3 linked regions of the Rudanella lutea DSM 19387 genome follow. The protein of the gene in region 1 interacts with the protein of each later gene in a pairwise test. Links are inferred from orthologs where the notes say so. Each region holds a gene or a part of one and is shown on either strand. Other genes may lie near its edges.

Region 1 (3,052 bases):
GTATACCACACCCGCCCCCAATCCCAGATTGGCAGACCCTCGCGCGCCCGTTGGCAACGGAAACGGGTTTCTGTCGGGCTGTTCAAACGACACCCGACTGAGGGCCTGATAATCGACCTGAAGGCCCGCAAACAGATTTTTGCCAATACCTTTCAGCGCCCGCTGCCGAACCTGAATCGAAAGAGCATCGACCGTAGCCGGAGCTGCGGGGCTCGCTTCCGGCCCAATGCCATAATACAACAGTGGAAACCGTTGCAGCCGCGTGCGGCCAATAAAAAGCCAGCGGTCGCGGTGGCCATACAAAGCATTATCGATGTTGAACCCGTACTGACCGCGCAGGGTCACAAACGTAAAGGCATTGATCTCGCTCAGTCGGTTGGCTTTATAGTCGCCCCGGGCGTGGTAGAGATACAGGGTGGATACGCCCAGTTCGAGGCTGGTTTCGGGTGCGTAGGTAGCCGTCGGATACACCAGAAAGCGGGGCTTCTCGGGCGCGGTGGTATCGTTGGTAAATTTGCCCAGATACCGGCCCAGCAACGTATGCGGTTTCACCACCTGCGCGTTTGCCTGGGTACCAACAACGGTAAGCCACAGCAGGAACAGAAAAATTCGGAAAGAACAGCGTAGAGGTCGTGGTATCATTTCATCTGTTTTAACGCCCAAATACCCGGTCTGGTTATGTACGTACCCTAACCAAAATGCCATTCCCCAACAAAAAAGCGTCATTGTGCCGGGAAGAATCAAAATCTGAACGAAATTCGCCCCGCGAACGCTTTATAAATGAATGGTTTCCCACTTGATGAGAGGCCATCGAACATACGACTATTACCCTATGCAAGAATACGACGTTATCTTTATCGGCGCCGGACCGGGTGGTTACACGGGCGCTATTCGTTGTGCTCAATTGGGCCTCAAAACGGCCATTATTGAAAAATACAACACCCTCGGCGGCACCTGCCTCAACGTTGGCTGTATTCCATCGAAGGCCCTGCTCGACTCATCGGAGCACTACTACAATGCCAGCCATACCTTTGCCGAACACGGTATTAAGCTCGATAATCTGGCCGTGGATCTGGGGCAGATGATCAAGCGCAAGCAGGAGGTTGTCGATCAGACCACGAAGGGCATCGTTTTTCTGATGAAGAAAAACAAGATCGACACGTACTTCGGTCTGGGCTCATTTGTAGACGCTAACACCGTTAAAATTGCCAGGAACGAAGGGGGCGAAGAAACCATCAAAGGCAAGAACATCGTCATCTCGACCGGCTCGAAGCCTATGGCGTTCCCATCGATGCCACTCGACAAGGAGCGTATTATTACCTCGACCGAAGCCCTTAAGCTGAGCGAAGTTCCCAAACACCTGATTATTATCGGGGCGGGCGTAATCGGGGCCGAGTTGGGGTCGGTGTACGCCCGTTTGGGTGCAAAAGTGTCGTTTGTCGAGTTTGCGGATTCAATGATCCCGACCATGGACAAAACCATGGGTAAGGAACTGCAAAAGGCCGTTAAAAAACTGGGCGCCGACTTCTATTTCAACCACAAGGTAACCTCGGTAGTACGCAATGGCGATGAGGTGACTGTAAACATCGACACCCCCAAGGGCGAGCAAATGACGCTCACGGGCGACTATTGCCTTGTTTCGGTAGGTCGGAAACCATACACCGAAGGCCTGAATCTGGAAGCGGCCGGTCTGAAAACCGACAACCGGGGCAAGATTGAAGTCGACGATAACCTCCGCACGGCCGTACCGCACATCTTCGCTCTGGGCGACGTGATTCGGGGGGCTATGCTGGCGCACAAAGCCGAAGAAGAAGGCGTATTTATTGCCGAAACCATTGCCGGTCAGAAACCGCACATCCACTACCGGCTCATCCCGAACGTGGTGTACACCTGGCCTGAAGTAGCCGCCGTAGGTTACACCGAAGAAGAACTGAAGGAATTAGGCAAATCGTACAAAACCGGGTCGTTTCCGTTTAAGGCGTTGGGCCGCGCCCGCGCCAGTATGGACATCGACGGGCTGGTAAAAGTATTGGCCGACAAAGAAACCGACGAGATTCTGGGCGTTCATATCATTGGTCCCCGCGCTGCCGACATGATTGCCGAAGCCGTAGTAGCTCTTGAGTACCGGGCCTCAGCCGAAGACATCTCGCGCATGTCGCACGCCCACCCGACCTACACCGAGGCCTTCAAAGAGGCTTGTTTGGCCGCTACCGGCAACCGGGCTATTAATATGTAAAAGAGGAGAAAGGAAAATGGAGGAAGGGAGAAGGGTCGCAAGTGTGCCGTTCTCCCTTCCTCCATTTTCCTTTCCTCCTTCCTCCGCCTTCTCTACACACTTCCGAAACGGGCGTACGCCTGTCGTTCGAGTTCTTCGCGATGATCGGGGTGGGCAATCTGAATAAGTGCCCGCGCCCGTTGCCGCAGGTTTTGCCCATACAGATTAGCAATACCGTACTCAGTCACAATGTAGTGTACGTGTGCGCGAGTGGTAGTCACGCCCGCCCCTTCTTTCAAAAACGGCACAATCTTGCTGAGTCCTTTGCTCGTGACCGAGGGCAGCGCAATAATCGGTTTACCTCCTTCCGAAAGCGACGCCCCCCGCACAAAATCCATCTGCCCGCCCACGCCTGAGTATTGCATGGTTCCGATGGTATCGGCACACACCTGACCGGTCAGGTCGACTTCGATGGCGCTGTTGATAGCGGTCATTTTAGGGTTACGCCGGATATTGACCGTATCGTTGGTATAATTGGCCTGCTTCATCACCACGGCCGGGTTGTCGTTGATAAAATCGTACACCCGCTGCGTTCCCATGACAAAACTCGATACAATTCGGTGAGGCAATACCGCTTTGTGCTCACCCGTGATAACCCCACGCTCAACCAGATCGATTACCCCATCGGAGAACATTTCGGTATGAATACCCAGCCCCTTGTGGTAAATCAGCTCGGCTAAGGTTGCGTTGGGAATCCCCCCGATACCGAGTTGCAGCGTAGCGCCGTCTTCCACCAAACTGGCTACGTGTTGCCCAATTTTGTGGTCAGTTTCGTCG
Region 2 (3,207 bases), 420 kb from region 1 along the record:
GGTACTGACCCGCCCACCCCGACGAATAGCTAATAGCTGATCGGCGGTGAAATAAGCGAGGTCAGGGACACGCTTACGGACACCGTCCACGTACGAATCGGCTTCGGGGAGTAATTCGTGGCCTTGTTGGTACGCTTCGGTGCGTGTGAAAAGCCGGGTCAGGAAAGCGGCTATGTAAAACTCGTCCTGTTTCATGGCGGGTTTTGGAATGATTCGCCCCCGAACAAACTCGTAGCTGCCTTCGTGGATGTGCTGCCGCTCCCATAGTTCAAATTCGGCTACGGTCTGTAGATTAGAAGGGAACGATAGGACAGATTGAGTGGGGGTAATCATGACGTTGCGTGGCTTCTGTGTAAGTCAAAGATACGAATTTTCAGACCTGCCCTCAACCAAATTATTTCGTACTTTTGATTGTTATATAAGGACGTTGGACACTGAGTCCTGGGCGTTAGACTGATGCTATGGTCTAAGCGGTTACCACTCAGCTTCCAGCGTCTTCATTATCTATGATCGACTATATTTCGAGCTTAAATGACCCCCAGCGCGAAGCCGTTACCCACGGCAACGGGCCGTTGATGATTATAGCCGGGGCGGGGTCAGGAAAAACCCGTGTGCTTACTTACCGGATTGCCTACCTGATCGAAAACGGGGTCGATCCGTTCCGGATTCTGTCGCTGACGTTTACCAATAAGGCTGCTGGCGAAATGCGGCACCGGATTGAGAAGGTGGTCGGGAGCGAGGCCCGCAATATCTGGATGGGGACCTTCCACTCGGTTTTTGCCAAGATCCTCCGCATTGAGGCCCGGGCCATTGGCTACACCAGCAATTTTTCTATTTACGATACCGACGATTCTAAGTCGTTGCTCCGGTCTATTATCAAAGAGATGGGGCTCGACGATAAGGTGTACCGAGCTAATAGTGTGTTCAGCCGGATTTCGGCGGCCAAAAACCGGCTTATCGGCCCCGAAGATTACCTGGCCAATCCGGTTATCAAGGCCGACGACGAATCGGCGCGGATGCCCGAGGTGGGGCGTATCTACAAAGAGTACGCCCGGCGTTGCTTTGCGGCCAACGCTATGGACTTCGACGATCTGCTGTTCAATACCAACGTCCTGTTCCGCGATCACTTAGATATTCTGAACAAATACCAGCACAAATTTCAGCACGTGATGGTCGATGAGTTTCAGGATACCAACGTGTCGCAGTACCTCATCACGCGGAAGCTCGCGGCTGTTCACCAGAATATCTGCGTCGTAGGCGATGATGCCCAGAGTATCTATGCCTTCCGGGGGGCCAACATCGAGAACATTCTGAACTTTCAGCGCGACTACGGAAAAGACGCTGTTAAGATCGTGAAGCTGGAACAAAATTACCGCTCTACCAGGCACATTGTCGAAGCGGCAAACTCGGTGATTGCCCGCAACCGGAATCAGCTCGAAAAGAACGTTTTCACGGATAACTCGGAGGGAGCCCTGATCGACGTAATCAAGGCGTCGTCGGACAATGAAGAGGGGCGACTGGTGGCGCAGGCTATTTTTGAGGCCAAAATGCAGGACGGCCTGCGCAACAACGATTTTGCCATTCTGTACCGGACCAACGCGCAGTCGAGGGCGTTTGAAGAAGCTCTCCGCAAACTGAGCATCAAGTACCGGATCATTGGCGGTCTGTCGTTTTACCAGCGTAAGGAAATCAAAGACCTGATTGCTTACCTGCGTTTTACGGTCAATCAGCAGGACGAAGAAGCCTTCAAACGAATTATCAACCTGCCCAAGCGGGGTATTGGCGATACCACAGTAGCCAAAATATCGGTACTGGCGTCGGAGAAAAACGTACCGATCTGGGAAATTGTGGGTAACGTGAGCCAGCATATTGCCGGGCGGGCCTCCATTGCCATTGAAGGATTTTCCGATTTGATTAAGAGCTTCAATCTGCTCATCGACAAGAAAGACGCCTATGAGGTTTCGGCGCATATTGCCAAGGCATCGGGCCTGCTGAAAGACCTCTACGAAGACAAAACCGTGGAAGGCCTGGCTCGCTACGAGAACGTGCAGGAATTGTTGAATGCGATCAAAGAGTTTGTCGACAATCCCGAAAACGACGACAAAAGCCTGAGCGCCTTCCTGCAAACGGTGTCTTTGCTGACCACAGCCGACGAGAAAGAGGACGATGGCGACAACGACAAGGTGACACTCATGACCATTCACGCGGCCAAAGGGCTGGAGTTCAAGAATGTACACATTGTGGGTCTGGAAGAAGAGCTGTTTCCGAGTCAGATGATGCTCGAAAGCCGGGCGGATCTGGAAGAAGAACGCCGGTTATTTTATGTAGCCATCACCCGCGCCGAACGGCGGCTGACGATGTCGTATGCCGAGTCGCGCTACCATTATGGCCGGTTAAAAATGTGCGAGCCCAGCCGGTTTCTGATGGAGGTCGATCAGCGACACCTCAAAATGGCCCGGACGCATACCGAACGCAGCGGTTACGGGGCTACCCGGCAGGACGCCCGCGAGGGCAGCCGTACGACGGACCGTACCATTCCCGACCGCGACCGAAACGAGATGCCAACGGCCGGCTCGATGAGTTTTGTGCGGTCGTTGGCGCAGAAAACTGCCCGGACACAGTCGCCCCAGCCTGCGGTGGCACACACACCGTCGGCCGGTTTTGTGCCGAGCGATACGTCTAACCTGGCTGCGGGTATGAAGGTCGAGCATACCAAGTTTGGTTTCGGTACGGTGAAGAGTATGGATATCAACGGCACCGAACGCAAAGCCGTCATTCAGTTCGATACGGCTGGCGAGAAAACGTTGCTGCTCAGCTTCGCCAAGCTGCGGATTGTGGAGTGAGGGTAATATGCTAACTTTACTAATAAACGTAGATCATTCATGACGCTGAGTATTGCCAATATGCCAGACGTGCAGCAAACGATTGTCAAGTTTGCTAACTACCAGATGGATGATCTGGCGTTCTACGAGTTTTGCCGTCAAAATGACCACCTTAAGTTTGAGCGCAACCCCGACGGAACTATTGTAGCGATGCCCAATACAGGCGGAAAAACGGGAAACCGGAACACTAAAATTACCTCACGGCTCGACGCTTGGTCGGAGACACATGGAGGACTGGTTTTTGACTCTTCAACTGCTTTTAAGCTACCCAATGGAGCCACCCGCTCACCGGATGTTGCCTGGGTGAGCGATGCCCGATGGAACG
Region 3 (2,988 bases), 140 kb from region 1 along the record:
GTAAGCCGCTGGTGGTGATGTCGCCAAAGTCATTGCTGCGCCATCCGCAGGTAATCTCACCCCTGGAAGACCTCACCAAAGGGCGGTTCCAGGAGGTACTGGGCGACCCGTACGCCGACCCGAAAAAGGTGAAGCGCGTGCTGCTCTGCACCGGCAAGATTTACTACGAATTGCTGGAGAAACAGCAGGCCGAAGGTCGTACCGACGTCGCCATTGTGCGGCTGGAGCAACTGCACCCGCTGCCGCAAAAGCAGATTGACGCGGTATTGGCTCAGTACAAGAAGGCCGAGCTGGTGTGGGTACAGGAAGAACCCCTCAACATGGGTTACTACACCTACCTGCTGCGCGAAATGCCTGAGGTGCGGTTACGCCCCGTATCGCGTCCGGCGGCTGCATCGCCTGCTACCGGCTTCGCCAAAAACCACACGCAGGAGCAAGCTGCGATCGTAGCAAAAGCATTTGAATAAGCAACCAACGAACAACGAACAGTGAACAACGAACAACTGACAACGACCGGATAAAGCTCCCTAAAAATTGCTTCACCGCTCATTGTCAGTTGTTCGTTGTCAGTTGTTCACTGATAACTGAAAAAAAATGGCTGTTGAAATAAAAGTACCCGCAGTAGGCGAGTCGATCACCGAAGTAACGGTGGGCGAATGGTTGAAAAAAGAAGGTGATACGGTAAAGGTCGACGACGTGCTCTGTACGCTCGATTCAGACAAAGCGTCGTTTGAACTGCCGGCCGAAACCGAAGGCGTACTCCATATTCTGGCCCAGGCTGGCGACACCCTGCCGATTGGTGCTGTTATCTGTACCATTGAGCCCGTAGGCGCATCGGCTCCGGCCCCTGCACCGGCTCCCGAAGCGCCCAAGGCCGAGGCTCCTGCTCCTCAGCCTGTTGCGGCCCCGGCCCCCGAGCCCGCTACGCCAGCGCCGGCGGCAAGCGGTAGCCAGGTGATCGAAATGAAAGTACCAGCCGTAGGCGAGTCGATTACGGAGGTAACCATCGCATCGTGGTCGAAGAAAGACGGTGACGTGGTAGCGCTCGACGAGGTTCTCTGCGAACTGGAGTCTGACAAAGCTACGTTTGAGCTGCCCGCCGAAGCGGCCGGAACCCTCCGGATTGTGGCGCAGGCTGGCGAAACACTTCCGATTGGTGGCCTCATTGCCCGGATCGAAACTGGCGCGGCAGCTGCCCCGGCGGCTCCGGCTCCGAGTGCTCCCGCTGCTCAACCTGCGGCTGCTACCACCGCCGACGTTAATGGTCAAACGGGGTATGCCGCGCATCATGCCTCACCGGCTGCGGCCAAAATTCTGGCCGAAAAAGGGGTAGAAGCCACCGCCGTGACCGGTACCGGTGTGGGCGGGCGCATCACCAAAGAAGACGCCATGAATGCCCAGAAGGCACAGCCTGCCGCTCAACCGGCCGCTACAGCCCCCGCGCCCAAGCCAGCCGCACCGGCACCAGCTCCGGCTCCGGTAGCTGCGCCGGGTAGCCGCAACCAGCGTCGCGAAAAAATGACATCGCTGCGCCGGACCATTGCCCGCCGGTTGGTGGCCGTGAAAAACGAAACGGCTATGCTGACAACCTTCAACGAGGTTGACATGAAGCCGATCATGGACATGCGCGGCAAGTACAAAGACAAGTTTAAGGAGAAACACGGGGTGGGCCTTGGGTTCATGTCGTTCTTCACAAAAGCGGTCTGCGTAGCCCTGAAAGAGTTCCCGGCCGTGAATGCCATGATCGACGGTGATCAGATTGTATTCAACGACTTCTGCGATATTTCAATCGCGGTATCGTCGGAGCGGGGGTTGGTGGTTCCGGTGATTCGGAACGCTGAGCAAATGACGTTCCACGAGATCGAGAAAGAAATTGTGCGGTTAGCCGGTTTGGCCCGCGACAATAAACTGACCATCGAGCAGATGCAGGGTGGCACGTTCACGATCACAAACGGGGGTATCTTTGGGTCGATGCTGTCGACACCGATTATCAATGCACCCCAGTCGGCTATTCTGGGTATGCACAACATTGTGGAACGTCCGGTTGTGCAGAACGGCGAAATCGTGGTGCGGCCGATCATGTACGTAGCTCTCAGCTACGATCACCGTATTATCGACGGGAAAGAGTCGGTGAGCTTCCTGGTACGGATCAAGCAACTGCTCGAAGATCCGACCCGCCTACTGCTCGACGTGTAAGCATACACAAGTTGAAACGAATAACGCACCGAGCCGTACAGAGAACCTCCTCTGCGCGGCTCGGTGCAGCTTTTTCTGGGTAAAAGAATGGATGCTACTTATTGGAATACCCGGTACGAAGACGGCCGGACAGGTTGGGATCTGGGGCAGCTTTCGCCCCCGCTCAAAGCTATTATCGATGCCGTGACCGACAAACAGGCGGCTATCCTGATTCCGGGTGCGGGCTCGGGCTACGAGGTCGATTATTTACTCCAACAGGGCTTTACCGATGTGACCGTAATTGACCTGGCTCCGCTCGCTATCGACCGCCTGCGCGAGCGGGTGGGTACACCGGCCGGCCTGACGACCCTTGTCGGCAACTTTTTTGACCATCAGGGGCAGTACGACCTTATTCTGGAACAAACGTTTTTCTGCGCGCTCGACCCGGCCTTGCGGGTGGCCTATGCGCAGCACATGCGTGCCCTGCTGAAGCCCGGCGGGCGGGTAGCGGGCGTTCTGTTTGCTACCACGTTTCCGTTTGAAGGGCCACCCTTTGGCGGGTCGGTAGCGGAGTACCGCACCTTGTTCGAGCCGAATTTTGGTGCGGTACGTCTGGAGCCCTGTTTAGTATCGGTAAAGCCCCGGCTGGGCAATGAAGTCTGGGTTGAGCTGAGGGCCTAAGACTCGCTCATTTCGGCCCAGCGCTCGGCATCCATGGCCAGATACACGCCGTTGGTCCACCCGAAGCCGTCCTGATTGGGGTATTCGCCCCCGCCCGTGGTCAGGGCGGCATCAACCACGTTGTACTTTTCC

The links.
Region 2: the proteins of lpdA (region 1) and RUDLU_RS0112645 interact in binary tests that used the Escherichia coli proteins (3 or more experiments, as listed by UniProt). The link is inferred for Rudanella lutea DSM 19387 from one-to-one orthologs.
Region 3: the proteins of lpdA (region 1) and odhB interact in binary tests that used the Escherichia coli proteins (3 or more experiments, as listed by UniProt). The link is inferred for Rudanella lutea DSM 19387 from one-to-one orthologs.

The regions. Positions count from the first base shown.
Region 1 is NZ_KB913013.1:3,487,782-3,490,833, reverse strand. Bases 141-3,034 are described here. They hold lpdA (dihydrolipoyl dehydrogenase), read left to right. Parts: upstream 141-832; coding sequence 833-2,236; downstream 2,237-3,034. Other genes in these bases: RUDLU_RS0114370 (acetyl-CoA hydrolase/transferase family protein), read right to left, coding at 2,329-3,034; RUDLU_RS0114380 (BamA/TamA family outer membrane protein), read right to left, coding at 141-642. Also shown: more of RUDLU_RS0114380, read right to left, coding at 1-140; more of RUDLU_RS0114370, read right to left, coding at 3,035-3,052. UniProt on the Escherichia coli protein: Lipoamide dehydrogenase is a component of the glycine cleavage system as well as of the alpha-ketoacid dehydrogenase complexes.
Region 2 is NZ_KB913013.1:3,069,929-3,073,135, reverse strand. What follows is about bases 126-3,174. They hold RUDLU_RS0112645 (ATP-dependent helicase), read left to right. Parts: upstream 126-506; coding sequence 507-2,843; downstream 2,844-3,174. Other genes in these bases: RUDLU_RS0112640 (Uma2 family endonuclease), read left to right, coding at 2,883-3,174; RUDLU_RS0112650 (Uma2 family endonuclease), read right to left, coding at 126-333. Also shown: more of RUDLU_RS0112650, read right to left, coding at 1-125; more of RUDLU_RS0112640, read left to right, coding at 3,175-3,207. UniProt on the Escherichia coli protein: A helicase with DNA-dependent ATPase activity. Unwinds DNA duplexes with 3'-5' polarity. Translocates on single-stranded DNA with 3'-5' polarity. Initiates unwinding more efficiently from a nicked substrate than double-stranded DNA.
Region 3 is NZ_KB913013.1:3,624,053-3,627,040, forward strand. The notes cover bases 66-2,895. They hold odhB (2-oxoglutarate dehydrogenase complex dihydrolipoyllysine-residue succinyltransferase), read left to right. Parts: upstream 66-594; coding sequence 595-2,196; downstream 2,197-2,895. Other genes in these bases: RUDLU_RS0114955 (2-oxoglutarate dehydrogenase E1 component), read left to right, coding at 66-467; RUDLU_RS0114965 (methyltransferase), read left to right, coding at 2,284-2,856; treF (alpha,alpha-trehalase TreF), read right to left, coding at 2,853-2,895. In the rest of the region: more of RUDLU_RS0114955, read left to right, coding at 1-65; more of treF, read right to left, coding at 2,896-2,988. UniProt on the Escherichia coli protein: E2 component of the 2-oxoglutarate dehydrogenase (OGDH) complex which catalyzes the second step in the conversion of 2-oxoglutarate to succinyl-CoA and CO(2).